3 regions of the Bacillus sp. N1(2025) genome follow, and region 1 is predicted to be linked to each of the others. Evidence: predicted binding sites of a transcription regulator. Region 1 holds the regulator's gene; each other region holds the start of a gene.
What was found. The regulator LexA, encoded in region 1, represses DNA repair genes until DNA is damaged. The targets are predictions, from matches to a motif close to CGAACATATGTTCG.

Region 1 (5,282 bases):
GCCGTGCAAATGGTGAAAGAGCACTCTAATGTCATTTCATTGCACGGTTACGGCAGTGATGATAAAAAGATAAAAATCGGCGGTACAGACAGAGAACGGGCCGAACTTTTGACCGATGTGCTGAAACGGCACGGGTATCCTGCCGTTCTTCTCGGCATAAATGATAAATATGCAGGCGTCAGTCCGAACAACCTTGCCAATCAATCTTCATCCGGATTGAGTATTCAAATCGAAATGAGCACCGGCTTCAGAAAATCACTATTTGACACTTTTACGCTGAAAAGCAGAGCATCCACACAAAACGGGACCTTTTATCAATTCACAAAAACGATTTCTGATTTTATCAGTGACAATTATGAATAAGCACGCCTATTTTGTCGGCGGGGCTTTTTCTTTTGAAATTTATGAAACTTTAAGTTCTTAAGATCGTATACATAATTGACAGGATGAAAGAAAAGAGGTGGGCAAATGAAAGTGATGATCGGGTCTATCATTCTTCTTGTCATCATCGGATTCGGTTTATGGCTGATGCTTAGTCCAATCTTTAAACAAGTGGGAAGCAGAGCCAAAAAATTCAAAAAGTCATGGGAGGAAGAAGATCAGCATGAGCGAAAATAAGCGCGGAAACACAAAAAAAATTCTCGGCGGTGTGATTATAGGTGCAGCCCTTTTAATTGCGGGCGTTACAGCGTCACTATTCATTGAAAAAATACCGAACGGTTATGTCGGGGTTGTATACTCACCGAATGGCGGGGTAAAATCCGACACATTGGACCAAGGCTGGCACTTAGTCGGTTTATTTAATAAAGTAACGGAATATCCGGTGCGTATGCAGACAGTGAATAATGAAAATATAAAAGTGGCAACCTCAGACGGTAAAAATATAGAAATGGATATCGCTTACAACTATGTCGTGCAGCCTGATAAAGTAGTCGATCTGTTTAACAAATTCGGCGCGGTAAACGTTGAAACGATTGAAAATACATATTTAAAAACAAGGCTGTGGGATGCGGCGCGAAAATCAATCAGCAAATACTCGGTTATTGACACATACGGGCAAAAATCTGCAGAAGCCGCTGCCGATGTTCAAAAGAGATTTGCTGATGATATGAAGAGTCTTGGATTTTTAATTGATGATCTGACGCTTGGCGTACCGAAGCCGGATAAAGCCACACAGGAAGCTATCGATGCAAGGGTGAAGTCTTCACAGGAACTTGAACGGACACAAACTGAAATTAAAATAGCCGAAGCCGAAGCGAAAAAGAAAAAAATTGAAGCGGAAGGGATCGCTGATTACAACCAAATCATAAAGAAATCAATGTCCGATGAAATGATTAAATATAAATGGATTGAAAAATGGGACGGAAAAACGCCGAAAGCGACAGGCACAGACTCGCTGCTGCAGCTGCCGCTGGACGATCAGAAGCAAAAATAAAAAGAGAAGGAGGCGATTGCCTCCTTTTTATGTTTTTTCCTGAGGGTCTTTTTCCGGCACTAATTCTTCAGACGCCTCGGTTTGATAGCTCCATAGCGTGCTATCCGCCTCTGTTGTGTCCTGATAATCTTCGGGAAGTACATATTGCTGCAAATACCGGTGAAAAAATGCCTCAAAAACAGAAATGCCAAGTGCAGAGATAACCGATGCCGCGGCAGGAGAGACATTAAATCCGCCAATGTTCATAAGGAATATCCATAATATAATGAATGAAATTCCGAAATCAGCTGCAACGGCTGTGAAATTGCTTGTTCTCGGCAGAATCATGCAATCACCCGCAAAATAAGTGATTAAACTTAAGATCACTGTAATAAACAGAACGTTTAAAAAGGTTACTTGGTACATAAGATCCAGAACAATGTACAGTAAAGCAAGTGTGAGCGCCGTTTTAGAAGCGAAAGCAATTACGTGTTTCATTTGAACCACCTTCGTTATTTCGTTTAGTCTTCATTGTAAGCAATCCGCAAATTTTTAAACTGGTATATAGTGGTTATAAAGTATACGTTTTAATAAAATGTGAATAGACATCACAGGATTCACAAGTTAAAATATGTAAAAAGGGGGATGCAAATGAAAAAATACTGGATTTGTATTGCTGTTTTTTTATTATGTTTTAGCGGAATACACTCAGCTAAAGCGGCTACCACTGAATTCGGATCAAAAACAAGCTTCACTTTGGAGGGAAATGCAAAAGAGTTTCATATTGAAAATCCTGGGGCTGTAGCTGCCGACGATTACTTTTTAGGATATAAGTTCACCATCATGAACAACTCTTCGTGCGGTTTAAGCATGAAACTCCAGCGGATGGCGCTGAACGGAAATTTTTATACATTAAGTTCTAAAAACTACAGCGGCAGCTGGTTAAACCTCAGTGCCCAGGATAAAAAATCAATTGATCCGTATCACAAATACAGAATTCTGGTTGAAAGTTCTTCAAACGTCTGTGGCCCCGCCTATATTAAAGGGTTATACGGTGTAGAATATTATCATTTTGATTGAAAATAGATACTCGCTAAAGGCAGCGGGTTTTTTTATATTTAAATATAACCTATTGTACTATGTACTAAATATTCATATATAAATTTTGATCGCCCGCCCAAAAGAAAAGATAGACAAAAACAAATTCATCACGCACAAATATACAAAGTTGAAAAATGGATGAAAAGTTTCTTTAGGGAAACATTATTAGTTGACTTCAAAAGTGTGATGTCGGATAATAAGAATGTAAGTTTTTCCTCCTTAGCAGATTCGTTTCTTAAGCCAGGGCGAATCTGCTTTTTTTATGCAAAAAAACCCCTCTGTAAGGGGTTTTTTACGATAAATGAAGTTTAATAGAATTAATGTACGGCTCTGAATACGCCGATAACTTTCCCCAAAATGCTTACGTTTTGCAGGATAATCGGCTCCATCGTCGGATTTTCCGGCTGCAGCCGCACATAATTGTCTTCTTTATAGAAGCGCTTAACCGTCGCTTCATCATCTTCGGTCATAGCTACGACGATTTCTCCGTTATTGGCCGTGTTCTGCTGTTTGACGATGACGTAATCTTTGTCAAAAATGCCGGCGTCAATCATACTTTCTCCCATGATTTCTAACATAAAGACATGTTCGCCCGGAGGAACCATCCGGTCAGGAAGCGGAAAATACTCGTCGATATTTTCAACAGCCGTAATCGGAATACCCGCCGTCACTTTCCCGATGACCGGAACGTTTACGACCTGGCTTTTCGGAATTTGGACTTCTTCTTCATCCAATACCTCAATCGCTCTCGGTTTAGTAGGGTCCCGTCTGATCAGGCCTTTTGTCTCCAGCCGCGCCAAATGGCCGTGCACGGTTGAACTGGAAGCCAGTCCTACTGCTTCTCCTATCTCTCTTACAGAAGGCGGATATCCTTTCGTTTTTACCTCTTCTTTAATAAAACGCAGGATATCAAGCTGCCTTTTTGATAGCTTCGTCATATTTCGCACCTCAAAACGTCGATTTTAAGTAGATTATAGCATGATTTTCCTGACAGTACAAACATAGGTTCGAAAAAACGATTGACAGAAACATTTGTTCGTATATACTGAAAGGTATAAAAAGCGAACAAACATTCTTATTGGAGGTTGTTTACATGGCGAAAGAATCTATCATATTTGTCGGACTGTTTACTGCGATTTTAAGTGCCGCTATTTTACTTGTCTCATGTGCGGGAAATGATCAGTCCCTCAGCCAATATGTTAAAATAAAGGTTCAGGACGGCGATACACTCTGGTCACTTGCGGATCATGTAGCAGAAAAGAAACACATTAATAAAGAAGATTTCATTGAGTGGGTGACGGAGAATAATCATCTCCAAACTGCTGATATAAAGCCCGGAGACGAACTTATTCTTCCGGTTAAGAAGAAGCATCCGGCCGTATATCAGCTGGCCATTGTCAATTAGAGAGGAAAGAGAGAAATGAAGGCGCTCATTTATGCCCGCGTAAGCACAAACAAAGAACAGCAGCAAACGTCATTAAAAAGACAGGAAGAGGAGCTCAGTGAGATCGCTGCTGCAAACGGCATGGAAGTCGTGAAAGTCATTTCTGAGAAAGCCAGCGGTTACGAAATGGACCGCGACGGAGTATTTGAAATGCTTGATGAAATTAAAAAATCACATATTGACGCGATATTGGTGCAGGACGAAACGAGATTGGGAAGAGGAAACGCCAAGATTGCGCTTTTGCATTGCATTTACAGGGAGAACGTAAAGATATATACGACGGCTCATAAAGGTGAACTGGAGCTTTCCGAAGCTGATACGATGGTACTTGAAATCGTCAGTATTGTTGAGGAATATCAAAGGAAAATTCACAATATGAAAATCCGGCGGGGAATGAAAAGAGCCGTGAAAAACGGCTACAAACCTGAACGGAATCTGAAAAACAGGCATGAAAACAGCGGAAAAGAAAAAAAAGAGGTTCCGGTTTCGGAAATTATCAGGCTGAGAGCCAACAAGCTTACCTTTGCAGAAATCGCAGCGACCTTAAGAGGATTCGGCTATGATGTGTCCAAAGCCACGGTTCACCGGCGGTTTCAGGAATATACCGCAGATACAGAAGGCAGCTGACGCGCATCAGTTGTAAAAAAGACTGCGTTTTAGTAGTATATAATCAACACGCACCAAAGGAGCTTATTATGATTTCTAAAGAAAAAATCGCAAGAATTAACGAATTGGCTCAAAAAGCTAAATCAAACACAATAACGGATGAGGAAAAAGCTGAACAGCAAAAGCTTCGCCAGGAATATTTGAAAGGATTCCGCTCCTCAATGAAAAATACGTTAAAGAGCGTAAAAGTGATTGATCCGGAAGGCAACGATGTCACCCCTGAAAAATTAAAAAGAGAACAACAGAAAAATAATCTTCATTAAACAGAAAGAATACGGCAATACGTATTCTTTTTTCGTATATACTAATATCAGGATGTGCTTTACGACAATTTTCAACAAGTTTATCTCAAATTTAAGCTGAAAGAGTTGAGAAAAAGTCAGCATCGCTTTATGATGAAAAGGTACAACAATAAGGAAGGGGATTATAATGGATACAATTGAAAAGAAATCAGTTGCCACCATTCGTACACTATCTATAGACGCAATTGAAAAAGCGAATTCCGGACATCCGGGCATGCCGATGGGAGCCGCTCCGATGGCATATACGCTGTGGACGAAATTTATGAATGTAAATCCGCAGAATCCGGGCTGGTTTAACCGCGACCGCTTTGTTTTATCAGCAGGCCACGGTTCAATGCTTTTATACAGCATGCTG
Region 2 (5,282 bases), on a different contig from region 1:
TGCAAAGGGAGCTTCCTAAGTCCGCTTCAAAGGCGGCGGAATGGCTTCCGACCGTCCTTGTCGTCATCGGTGTCATTATCGTCATCGCGATCATTTATGCGATTATTCAGTTCGGAATGAGTAAATCCGGGCAGACAGACGGAGACAAAGCCGTCACCCAAAGTGAGAGCAAGTATGAGATTCCTAAGGATTCTGCGCTGAAAAACGACGGCAATACAAATGACGAAGCGCAATCTGACAGCAAGAAAGATAAAAAGGACACAAAAGCATCAGAGCAGAAAAAGAAAGAAAAAAGCAGTGAAAAGACGGAGATCAAAGCGGCCGGAACGGAAGGCTCAGCTTCTTCATACAACGTCTCCGGGGCAGATAAGTATAAGCTTGAACTGATTGCTTCTGACAGCGCATGGATCCGCGTCCGTGATGACAGCGGCGGTTCTTTAAAAGAAGGAACGCTGCAAAAGGGCGAAACCTTTAAAAAAGACGTCACGGATCAAAAGCAGATTGAAATCCGCACGGGCTATGCCCCTAACCTGAAAATTAAAATCAACGGAGAGGTTCTGTCCTATGAACTCAATCCGCATGATGTGATGGCGCAGACCATCACAATCAAGATGAAAAAATAAAAGGGGAAAAGTCATCTGAACGATTAAGATGACTTTTTCTTCACGTCCGAGTACATATTATTGGAGGGGCTTTATGTTTAACTTACCGAATAAAATCACACTGGCAAGAATCGCTTTAATTCCTGTATTTATGATTATCATGCTTGTTCCTTTTCAGTGGGGCAGCGTTCATATAGGGGATGAATCGATTCCGGTAGCGCATCTTACGGGAGCTGTTTTATTCATTATCGCATCAACGACTGACTGGGTGGATGGCTACTACGCCAGAAAACTGAACCTCGTGACAAACTTCGGGAAATTTTTAGATCCGCTGGCTGACAAACTGCTGGTATCCGCGGCATTAATTACGCTTGTGCAGTTTGACCTTGCGCCGGCGTGGATGGTCATCATCATCATCAGCCGCGAATTTGCCGTAACGGGATTAAGACTTGTGCTGGCGGGAACGGGGGAAGTTGTAGCCGCCAATATGCTGGGGAAAATTAAAACATGGGCTCAGATCATCGCTGTTGCCGCGCTTTTGCTGCATAATCTTCCGTTTGAGCTCGTTTCTTTCCCGTTCGGCGATATCGCTTTATGGGTGGCTGTGCTCTTCACAGTCATTTCCGGCTGGGATTATTTTGCGAAGAACTGGGATGCGTTAAAAACATCTAACTAAGAAAGAAGGACTTAAAGATGGAAATAGCAAAAAAAGCAGAGATCATTGCAGTCGGCTCGGAGCTTCTGCTCGGCCAGATCGCCAATACGAACGCGCAGTTTATCAGTAAAGAGCTGGCGGAAATCGGTGTAAACGTGTTTTATCATACCGCTGTCGGTGACAATCCGGAGCGGCTTAAGCAAGTCATCCGCATTGCCGAAGAGCGCTCAGACCTGATTATTTTTTCAGGCGGCCTCGGGCCGACCAAGGACGATTTAACGAAAGAAACCATTGCAAACACACTGGGGCGCCCGCTCGTTCTGAATGACGAAGCATTCCGGTCGATCGAAGAATATTTCGTGAAAACAAAACGGACCATGTCGCCGAATAACCGCAAACAGGCGCTCGTCATTGAGGGCTCAGACGTTTTGGCGAATCATTTCGGCATGGCGCCGGGAATGCTTGCAGAGCACGGCTCAAGGCTTTATATGCTGCTTCCCGGGCCGCCGAGCGAGCTGCGTCCGATGTTTGAAAATGAAGCGAAGCCGCTGCTTCTTAAAAAGCTCGGTTCTAATGAGAAAATCGTTTCAACCGTGCTGCGGTTTTTCGGAATCGGTGAATCCCAGCTTGAAGCTGATTTAGAAGATATCATTGATGCGCAGACGAACCCGACGATTGCGCCGCTTGCTGCTGACGGAGAGGTCACGCTGCGTTTAACGGCGAAACATGCTGACGAAAAAGAAACAGAACAGCTTTTAAAAGAAACGGAAGCCGCCATTTTAGAACGTGTCGGTGAATTTTTCTACGGATATGATGATACGTCTCTGGTGAAGGAGCTTTCAAAAGCATGCAGACAAAACAAAATCACGATTTCTTCTGCCGAAAGCTTTACAGGCGGCCTGTTTTCAGAGTGGGTGACTGATTTAAGCGGTGCGTCTCAACTATTTGCAGGGGGCGTTGTCTGTTATTCCGACAGCGTGAAACAGCATGTGCTCGGCGTGAAAGCTGAGACGCTCGCAGAAAGCGGAGCGGTCAGCAAAGAGTGTGCGAAAGAGCTTGCAGCCGGTGTGAGAAAGCTGACCGGAAGCGATATCGGCATCAGCTTTACCGGGGTTGCGGGTCCCGACCCGCAGGAAGGGCATGCTCCCGGCCGCGTCTTTATCGGCATTTCGGCGGAAGGAAAAGAAGAGGTGCACGAATTTAACTTTGCCGGCTCAAGAACCGGAATCAGAAAGCGCGCCGCTAAATACGGCTGCCATCTCATTTTGAAAATGCTGGATCAAAAATAAAGTTTTAAAGAGCCGCTTTCTCTGATTTTTAAGTTTTATAAGGGAAATTATGCTCTTTTGCAGAAAAGCGAACGCGGAAAAAATCCGAATATGCGTTCGCTTTTTTCTTGGCAAATGCCAGTAAACAAGGTATAGTATATGTAGTGGCAAGATAAAGGAGGAAAAAATAAATGAGTGATCGTCAGGCAGCCTTAGATATGGCTCTTAAGCAAATAGAAAAACAATTCGGCAAAGGTTCCATCATGAAGCTCGGAGAAAAAACGGATACAAGAATTTCAACGGTGCCAAGCGGTTCCCTTGCACTTGATACCGCTCTCGGAATAGGCGGATACCCGCGCGGACGGATTATTGAAGTATACGGACCTGAAAGCTCAGGTAAAACGACTGTAGCGCTTCACGCAATCGCTGAGGTTCAGGAAAAAGGCGGACAGGCAGCATTTATTGATGCTGAGCATGCTCTTGATCCTGTTTACGCGCAAAAGCTCGGTGTCAATATCGAAGAGCTTCTGCTTTCTCAGCCGGATACGGGAGAGCAGGCGCTAGAGATTGCTGAAGCGCTGGTGCGAAGCGGAGCTGTTGATATCGTAGTCGTTGACTCTGTTGCGGCGCTTGTTCCAAAAGCTGAAATTGAAGGTGACATGGGTGATTCACACGTCGGTTTACAGGCGCGTCTCATGTCTCAGGCGCTCCGTAAGCTTTCCGGCGCCATCAATAAATCTAAAACAATCGCAATCTTTATTAACCAGATTCGTGAAAAAGTCGGCGTTATGTTCGGAAATCCGGAGACGACACCGGGGGGCCGCGCGCTGAAATTCTATTCTTCCGTGCGCCTTGAAGTGCGCCGCGCCGAGCAATTAAAGCAGGGCAACGACGTCATGGGGAATAAAACGAGAATTAAAGTCGTAAAAAACAAAGTCGCTCCTCCGTTCCGTACGGCTGAAGTGGACATTATGTACGGTGAAGGAATCTCCAAAGAAGGGGAAATCATCGACCTTGGAACTGAACTGGATATCGTGCAAAAAAGCGGTTCGTGGTATTCTTATGAAGAAGAACGCCTCGGACAGGGCCGTGAAAACGCCAAGCAGTTCTTAAAAGAAAATAAAGACATCATGCTGATGATTCAGGAGCAAATCCGTGAATATTACGGTTTGGACAATAACGGTGTAACGGACAAAGCGGAAGAAGTTCAGGAAGAGATGGAATTAGAAGAATAAAAACACGATCAAAAGAGCGGAATAAGCAATTTCCGCTCTTTTTTTTGTGTGTTTCAAAAAACACTGGCTGTTTCGGAAAATTTTATCTGGAATGTTACAACTTTTTTCACCCTTCACTCGTCTAACATCATGGCGAAAGTTGAAATTATATCTGAGGAGGAAAAAAGATGACGAGCCCCCGCCGCACAAGAATAAATAAAAAAAGAAAGAAGAAGCTGATGAAAACGGGAGGGCTGTTTCTTTTTCTGCTGCTTGTCACTGTTTTTATTATGATCTGGACCGTCACAGCGCATCACCGGGAGAAGGAATCCGTTAAAAGCGCTCCCGCCGCTCAATCTGATACTTCAAAAGACCAGACTCAACAGAAAAAAGAAAAGACGCAAAAAGAGAAAACACCTAAATCAATCGATCACAATAAACAGATCAGCAATTACTTGCAACAGATCGGGTTCAGCGGCACAGCAATGATCGTAAAAGATGGAAAGGTTGTGCTGAAAAAAGGCTTTGGCTATGCGGACCGAAAACAAAAAATTAAAAACAATCCGGAGACATCATATTATATCGGTTCTTCACAAAAAGCGTTAATCGCGACGGCTGTCCTGCAGCTTGAAGAAAAAGGGCTGCTGCAGACGAGTGACCCCGTCAGTACATACTTGCCGAATTTTCCCAACGGCACGCGCATTACACTGAAAAACCTGCTCAATCATACGTCCGGCATAAACGGGCATATTGAGGGGCAGGGACCGATTTCTCCAATTGATTTAATCAAGGATATAGAATACCGCGGAATTAAACGGCAGCCCGGGGTTTGGGATTACAGGGATTCCAACTATTCAGTGCTTGCTTATATCGTATCTCAGGTCAGCGGGGAGTCTTATGAACAATATATAAAAGAACACGTGTTCAAACCGGCCGGAATGAAGCATGCCGGATTTTACAAAACATTTGCCAAAGCCAAATATCCTGCCGTCGGCTACAAAGTCGATGAGAGCGGCAGTCTTGTAACGCCGCACCTTTTGGACTTATCGCAGCTGTACGGGGCAGGCGACATGTATATGAGCGCTGAAGATCTCTATAAATTTGATAAAGCGATCGTAAACAACACGCTCCTTTCAAAAGCAAGCTTCACAAAAATGTTTACAGCAGGAAGCAGTGCCGCTTACGGCATGGGGTTTTACATTGATCCGGGAAGCTATTCCAATCACGGTGTTATGCCCGGTTACAACATTTTGAACAGCTTCAGCCATTCGGCAAGCAAATATGTCATATTACTGTCAAATATTCAGAATAACGCCAAATTAGGACAGGTAAACAATAGAATTTACCAATTGCTTAACCAGGCGGACTGACAGAGCCGTCATTCACGAAAAGCGGATCTAGGTATGGTATGATATATACATGGCGAAGATTCCGAGCTGAAGGCGAATCGTTAAGCTGGCAAGCTTGACAAGTATTTCCGACACAATTACAATGAAGTTGTAACATTTGTTTTTTTAACATGATTGTTAAACCATTTAAACTT
Region 3 (5,282 bases), on a different contig from region 1:
TAATGCCCGCATCCATAGATTTCAGCTCGTCCGGAGACATCGTCTTTACCGTAGCAAGCGTGCCGACCGGCATAAATACAGGCGTCTCAAAGGAGCCGTGGGGCGTATGAACTCTGCCCAGACGCGCTCCCGTTTGTTTGCATTCCTTTATAAATTCATAACGTATCGGTTGTTCAGCCACTTTGTATGAGGCCTCCTGTCATTCAAATTAGATAATCAGCATGGCGTCGCCAAAGCTGAAGAAACGGTATTCCTCTTCTACCGCATGACGGTAGGCGGAAAGAACATGCTCTCTGCCGGCAAGCGCAGAAACGAGCATGATAAGGGAAGATTTCGGCAGATGAAAATTGGTGATCATGCCGTCAATCGCTTTAAATTCATATCCCGGATAAATGAAGATGGACGTCCAGCCGCTTGAAGCGGTAAATACGCCGTCATGCTCGCCGGCAATGGTTTCCAGGGTGCGCGTTGATGTCGTCCCGACCGACACGATGCGCCCTCCCGCCTTTCTGACCTCGTTTAAAGAGGCGGCGGTTTCTTCCGTCATTTCATAAAATTCCGCGTGCATGTTATGCTCTTCCACATCATCCGCACTGACCGGGCGGAATGTGCCGAGTCCCACATGAAGTGTGATAAATTCAATCCGCACACCCTTTTGCTTCAGCTCGTCCAGAATCTCTTCCGTAAAATGAAGTCCGGCCGTCGGAGCTGCGGCAGATCCGATTTCTTTTGAAAAGACGGTCTGATACCGTTCTTTATCATCAAGCTGCTCTTTAATATAAGGAGGCAGCGGCATTTCACCGAGTGATTCAAGCACTTCGTAAAAAATCCCGTCATACCGGAATTCTATTTTTCTGCCTCCGTGATCAAGCTCCTCCGTGCAGACCGCTGTCAGCCGGCCGTCGCCAAATGTCAGGACCGTTCCTTTTTTTACGCGTTTCGCCGGCTTTACGAGCGTTTCCCATGTATCATTTTCTTCCTGTTTTAATAACAGAAGCTCCACTTTCGCTCCCGTATCTTCTTTTGTGCCGAATAATCTTGCAGGCAGCACACGGGTATTGTTCAAGACGAGGCAATCCCCTTCATTAAAAAAGCTTACAATCTCTTTAAATGAACTGTCCGTCAGCCCGCCCGTCTGTTTGTCGAGCACCATCAGCCGCGATGCGTCACGCTCTTTCAGCGGCACTTGGGCAATGAGGCGTTCAGGCAGTTCAAAATCAAATAAATCGACTTTCATCATTTCACCTTAATTCTGTCTATTGTTATTTCATTCTGCCGAAAAAATTAAGCAGAATGGATAGTATCACACTGATCACAATACAAGTGACAACGGGAAAGAAAAATGTAACATTTCCCTTCTTAACGAAAATATCTCCGGGCAGCCTTCCGACAAAGTGCCAGACTGCGCCGGCAATGAGCAAAACGGCACCGAGAACCATGAGAACCTTCGGAAAGTCAGTCACGGGCGGGCGCCTCCAATCGAAAATGTTCATACACAGCCGGAGTCACGACCCGTCCCCTCGGCGTCCTCTGGAGAAATCCGATCTGCAGCAGATACGGTTCGTACACATCCTCTATTGTATGCGGTTCTTCACCGATTGTCGCGGAAATCGTATCAAGGCCGACGGGACCGCCGCTGAATTTTTCGATCATGCCCATCAGCAGCTTATGGTCGATATGGTCAAGGCCGAGCGCATCGACTTGAAGACGTTCGAGCGCGTCGTGAGCGATTTCTTCCGTGATGCGGCTGTCGCCGAGCACCTGGGCAAAATCCCTCACCCTTCTGAGAAGCCGGTTTGCAACCCGCGGCGTTCCCCTTGACCGTCTGGCGATTTCCAGAGCCGGGGCTTCTTCGATATCCACTTCAAAAACGTCAGCCGTTCTTGACACGATATCTGTCAGCTCTTCCTGCGTATAGTATTCAAGGCGCGACAGCACCCCGAACCGGTCTCTGAGCGGTGCGGTCAATAATCCGACCCTTGTCGTCGCTCCTACAAGCGTAAAAGGGGGAAGGTCGAGACGGACGGAGCGGGCGGACGGGCCTTTTCCAATGACGATATCAAGGCAGAAATCCTCCATCGCCGGGTACAGCACTTCCTCAATTGAGCGGTTCAGCCTGTGAATTTCGTCAATAAACAGCACATCCCCTGGTTCGAGCGCCGTCAAAATGGCTGCCAAATCTCCCGGTCTTTCGATGGCGGGGCCTGACGTCGTCCGCATCTCCACACCCATCTCATTGGCCACGATAGACGCAAGCGTTGTTTTCCCGAGACCCGGAGGCCCGTATAAAAGAACGTGGTCCAGCGTTTCCTGCCTCATTTTCGCCGCATCGATAAACACACGCAGATTTTCTTTCACCTTCTTTTGGCCGATATACTGGGCGAGATTCTGCGGCCTGAGGCTTTGCTCGATTATTGATTCATGGCTGTCTGCTTCACTTGAAACGAGCCGTTCATCCATGAACATCACCTTACTTTAATAATTTTTGCAATGCTTTTTTCACATATTGATCTGTTGAAAGCGCCGTTTCCTCTTTTAAGTGAGGAAGCACTTTTTTAATTTCTTTTTCGGCGTAGCCGAGAACCCGAAGCGCTTCAAGCGCCTCGTCAAGCGCCGTTTCAGCCTCTTGTTTTTCAATGCGCGCTTCATGATTGAACAGGTTGTCAATCATTTCAGGCACGACGTCGGCCAGTTTGCCTTTCAAATCAAGAATAATCTGCCGCGCCGTTTTTTTGCCCACACCCGGAAATTTCACCAAAAAGGCTTCATCTTCCTGTTCGATCGCTTCGATGACGGCTCCGGGATCACCGGAACCGAGGATGGCGAGCGCCCCTTTCGGCCCGATGCCGGTGACGTTCAGCAGCTTTGTGAAAAGCGCTTTTTCTTCCCGGGTTGAAAAACCGTACAAAGAAAAGGCGTCTTCTTTTATATGATGATACGTAAAAATGGTCTCTTGATTGCTTACCTTATAAATAAACGGATTCGGAGTGAAGACCTGATAGCCGATTCCGCCGTTTTCAATCACGATGTATTGGGGAGATACGTAATCAATCGTCCCCTTCACAAATTCAATCACACCTATTCACCTCTTTGACTGCTTATCATTGTAACACAAAAACAGCCAAAGTCTTATAGAAAAGTTAACGTATGTTCGCTTTAACACCTTCCATTCAGAAAAAAAAGACATGTGTCACATGTCTTGCGTCAACGTCAGCCGCTGTAAGTCTTAATATGATCGATCACGCTCTCAAACTCCGCTTTTGTTCTGTACGGTATGCCGTGTTCCAAGTGCTTTTGCAATCGGCTTTCCAGCCTTTCTATATCAATCTGGAAGAAAGACTGAATCGGCTCGGCCAGCGATCCGGGACGGCCGTGAAAAGTGGAGATGACGCCTCCGTCCGTGACGCCGATATAACCGTTAACCTTACTGAGCGGAGAAATATCATCAACATGCTTACGGAAAAGGACGAAGCCTTTTTTCTGCTCAACGAGCGTCCAGCCGGCATATGCGGCCCAAAAATCCTCCATCGCTAAAACGGTTTCATCCGTATGTTCAATGCCGACATCACCGTCAAGATAGACCTTTTCCAGCTGGACATGCACCCGAAGCGGCCCGTAATGCTCGACCTCCGCCCCGTATGCGCCTTTTCCTCCGCAAATCAGGACTGCAGCCGATAAGATAAGCATAAACAATAGACGAGCACCGCAAATTCGTTTCACCAATAACACCTCTTTATTCAATCAAACTCTTGATGCTAGTTTGACCAAAGATGCCGGTGCTTAATCGTTTTCTTTCATTTGTCTGTTTCAGCCGAAAAAAAGCAGCTCTCTAAATGAGGGCTGCCCCGATGATTATACCCGGCCGGCTGAAATCAGTTTCATTTGTCCGGGCGTCAGTTTGAGCCGGTATCCCCTTACGGTCAGATACACAGTTTTTGTTCCGCGGCTTTTGTCATGCTCCGTTTTTTTCATCCCGGCCCCTCCGTTACGTTTTATTACTTTTATGTTAACACCGCAATATAAAGAGCGTTTTAAGAATATGTAAAGAAATGATGAAGATTTATCCATAAAAATACTGCCGGATGAAATCATCCGGCAGTCCGTTTAACGGCTGTTTCTGTTCATGTCTTGCAGCTTTGTAAAAGTAGCGTTGTCGGTAAACACTTGAATTGTACGGCCGTCCGCGAATTTTTTGGCCGCATGTTTGACATGTTTATCATCATTTTTCGTAAAAGGATGATTTGTTCTGACGGCAATGACGACTCTCGTGTCAGTCACGATGACCTGACTATCCTGTACGCCTTTTACTTTTTTCACGCGGTTTGCAACTTTTGCCGCCAACCTGATGTTTTCGGCGTTGTCATACCCATTATAAGACATTGCTGCCGGCGGCGTATTGACATTTCGGCCGTTATATGTGCCGTCCGTCGTTAACGGAACCCCGTCATTAGGGGCGTACTGGTCGGACACGTTTGTCGTATTTTGACGGCCGTTTCGGTTTTCCATCATTTCAGAAACGGGTCCTTGATGGTCCATTCCGTACTGGCCTCTGCCATTACCATTATCATTCGAATAATATCCGACCGGACGTGTTGACTGATTGTAGCGTCCGTCATTCATGGCATTATTTGCTCCGCATGCCGTTAAGCTTGCCGTCACGGCTAAAACGCCCGCGATCGTCATCAGTTTTTTACCCAATGGAAAAACCCCCCGTGGATTCATCGCTGTTTGAGCGTTTTCCGCTCATGTTTAGGATGTGCGGCGGGCGGCGGGTTTAAGCTTGTCAGTTATGTCCATTCCTCAGTTGGACATAAAAAAAGGAACGACATACATCGTCCCGAAACATTAATCTTCTTCTTCCTCCGGCCGTCCGAATACTTGATTTGGACTCGGCTGATTCGGCGCGACATTGGGATTTGCTCCGCCGTAAGGCATAAAATGTCCTGCGTTTGCACCCATATTCGGATACGGCTGCACAGGCATATTTGCGTGATGGTGATGTGAACCGTGGTGGTGATGATGGTGATGATGTGAATCATGGCAGCCGCAATCATCATCCTTATATTTTCCATCATGATGAGGGGCGTGTGCGTAATGTGACGAATATCCGCCGTAATACGGCATTTGACCGTAAGGAGCACCGCCGAAACCAGATGCAGAACCATCATAATGCTCTGCATTTTCATGGGCCTGGTTTTCATATTCACCGTAACCCGCTTGCGGCCCAAATCCCGGATGATGGAATCCGTACGGTAACGGCATCGGCATGACCGGAAAGCCTC

Region 2: the regulator LexA is predicted to act here: its motif matches at 2,632-2,645, upstream of recA (recombinase RecA).
Region 3: the regulator LexA is predicted to act here: its motif matches at 3,141-3,154, upstream of ruvA (Holliday junction branch migration protein RuvA).

What each region holds. Positions count from the first base shown of each region.
Region 1 is NZ_JBLTJB010000009.1:108,666-113,947, reverse strand. It holds gene ACNFN4_RS17825 (poly-gamma-glutamate hydrolase family protein) at 1-363, shown strand, start outside; gene ACNFN4_RS17820 (hypothetical protein) at 469-618, shown strand; gene ACNFN4_RS17815 (prohibitin family protein) at 605-1,435, shown strand; gene ACNFN4_RS17810 (YndM family protein) at 1,463-1,912, opposite strand; gene ACNFN4_RS17805 (hypothetical protein) at 2,066-2,494, shown strand; gene lexA (transcriptional repressor LexA) at 2,833-3,453, opposite strand; gene yneA (cell division suppressor protein YneA) at 3,609-3,920, shown strand; gene ACNFN4_RS17790 (YneB family resolvase-like protein) at 3,936-4,586, shown strand; gene ACNFN4_RS17785 (DUF896 domain-containing protein) at 4,655-4,888, shown strand; gene tkt (transketolase) at 5,055-5,282, shown strand, end outside.
Region 2 is NZ_JBLTJB010000007.1:129,689-134,970, forward strand. It holds gene ACNFN4_RS16090 (helix-turn-helix domain-containing protein) at 1-623, shown strand, start outside; gene pgsA (CDP-diacylglycerol--glycerol-3-phosphate 3-phosphatidyltransferase) at 697-1,278, shown strand; gene ACNFN4_RS16100 (competence/damage-inducible protein A) at 1,296-2,546, shown strand; gene recA (recombinase RecA) at 2,717-3,760, shown strand; gene ACNFN4_RS16110 (serine hydrolase domain-containing protein) at 3,928-5,109, shown strand.
Region 3 is NZ_JBLTJB010000001.1:385,430-390,711, reverse strand. It holds gene tgt (tRNA guanosine(34) transglycosylase Tgt) at 1-181, opposite strand, end outside; gene queA (tRNA preQ1(34) S-adenosylmethionine ribosyltransferase-isomerase QueA) at 209-1,237, opposite strand; gene ACNFN4_RS02200 (DUF2905 domain-containing protein) at 1,263-1,463, opposite strand; gene ruvB (Holliday junction branch migration DNA helicase RuvB) at 1,456-2,460, opposite strand; gene ruvA (Holliday junction branch migration protein RuvA) at 2,471-3,076, opposite strand; gene ACNFN4_RS02185 (intercompartmental signaling factor BofC) at 3,211-3,720, opposite strand; gene ACNFN4_RS02180 (hypothetical protein) at 3,853-3,972, opposite strand; gene ACNFN4_RS02175 (YhcN/YlaJ family sporulation lipoprotein) at 4,105-4,698, opposite strand; gene safA (SafA/ExsA family spore coat assembly protein) at 4,846-5,282, opposite strand, start outside.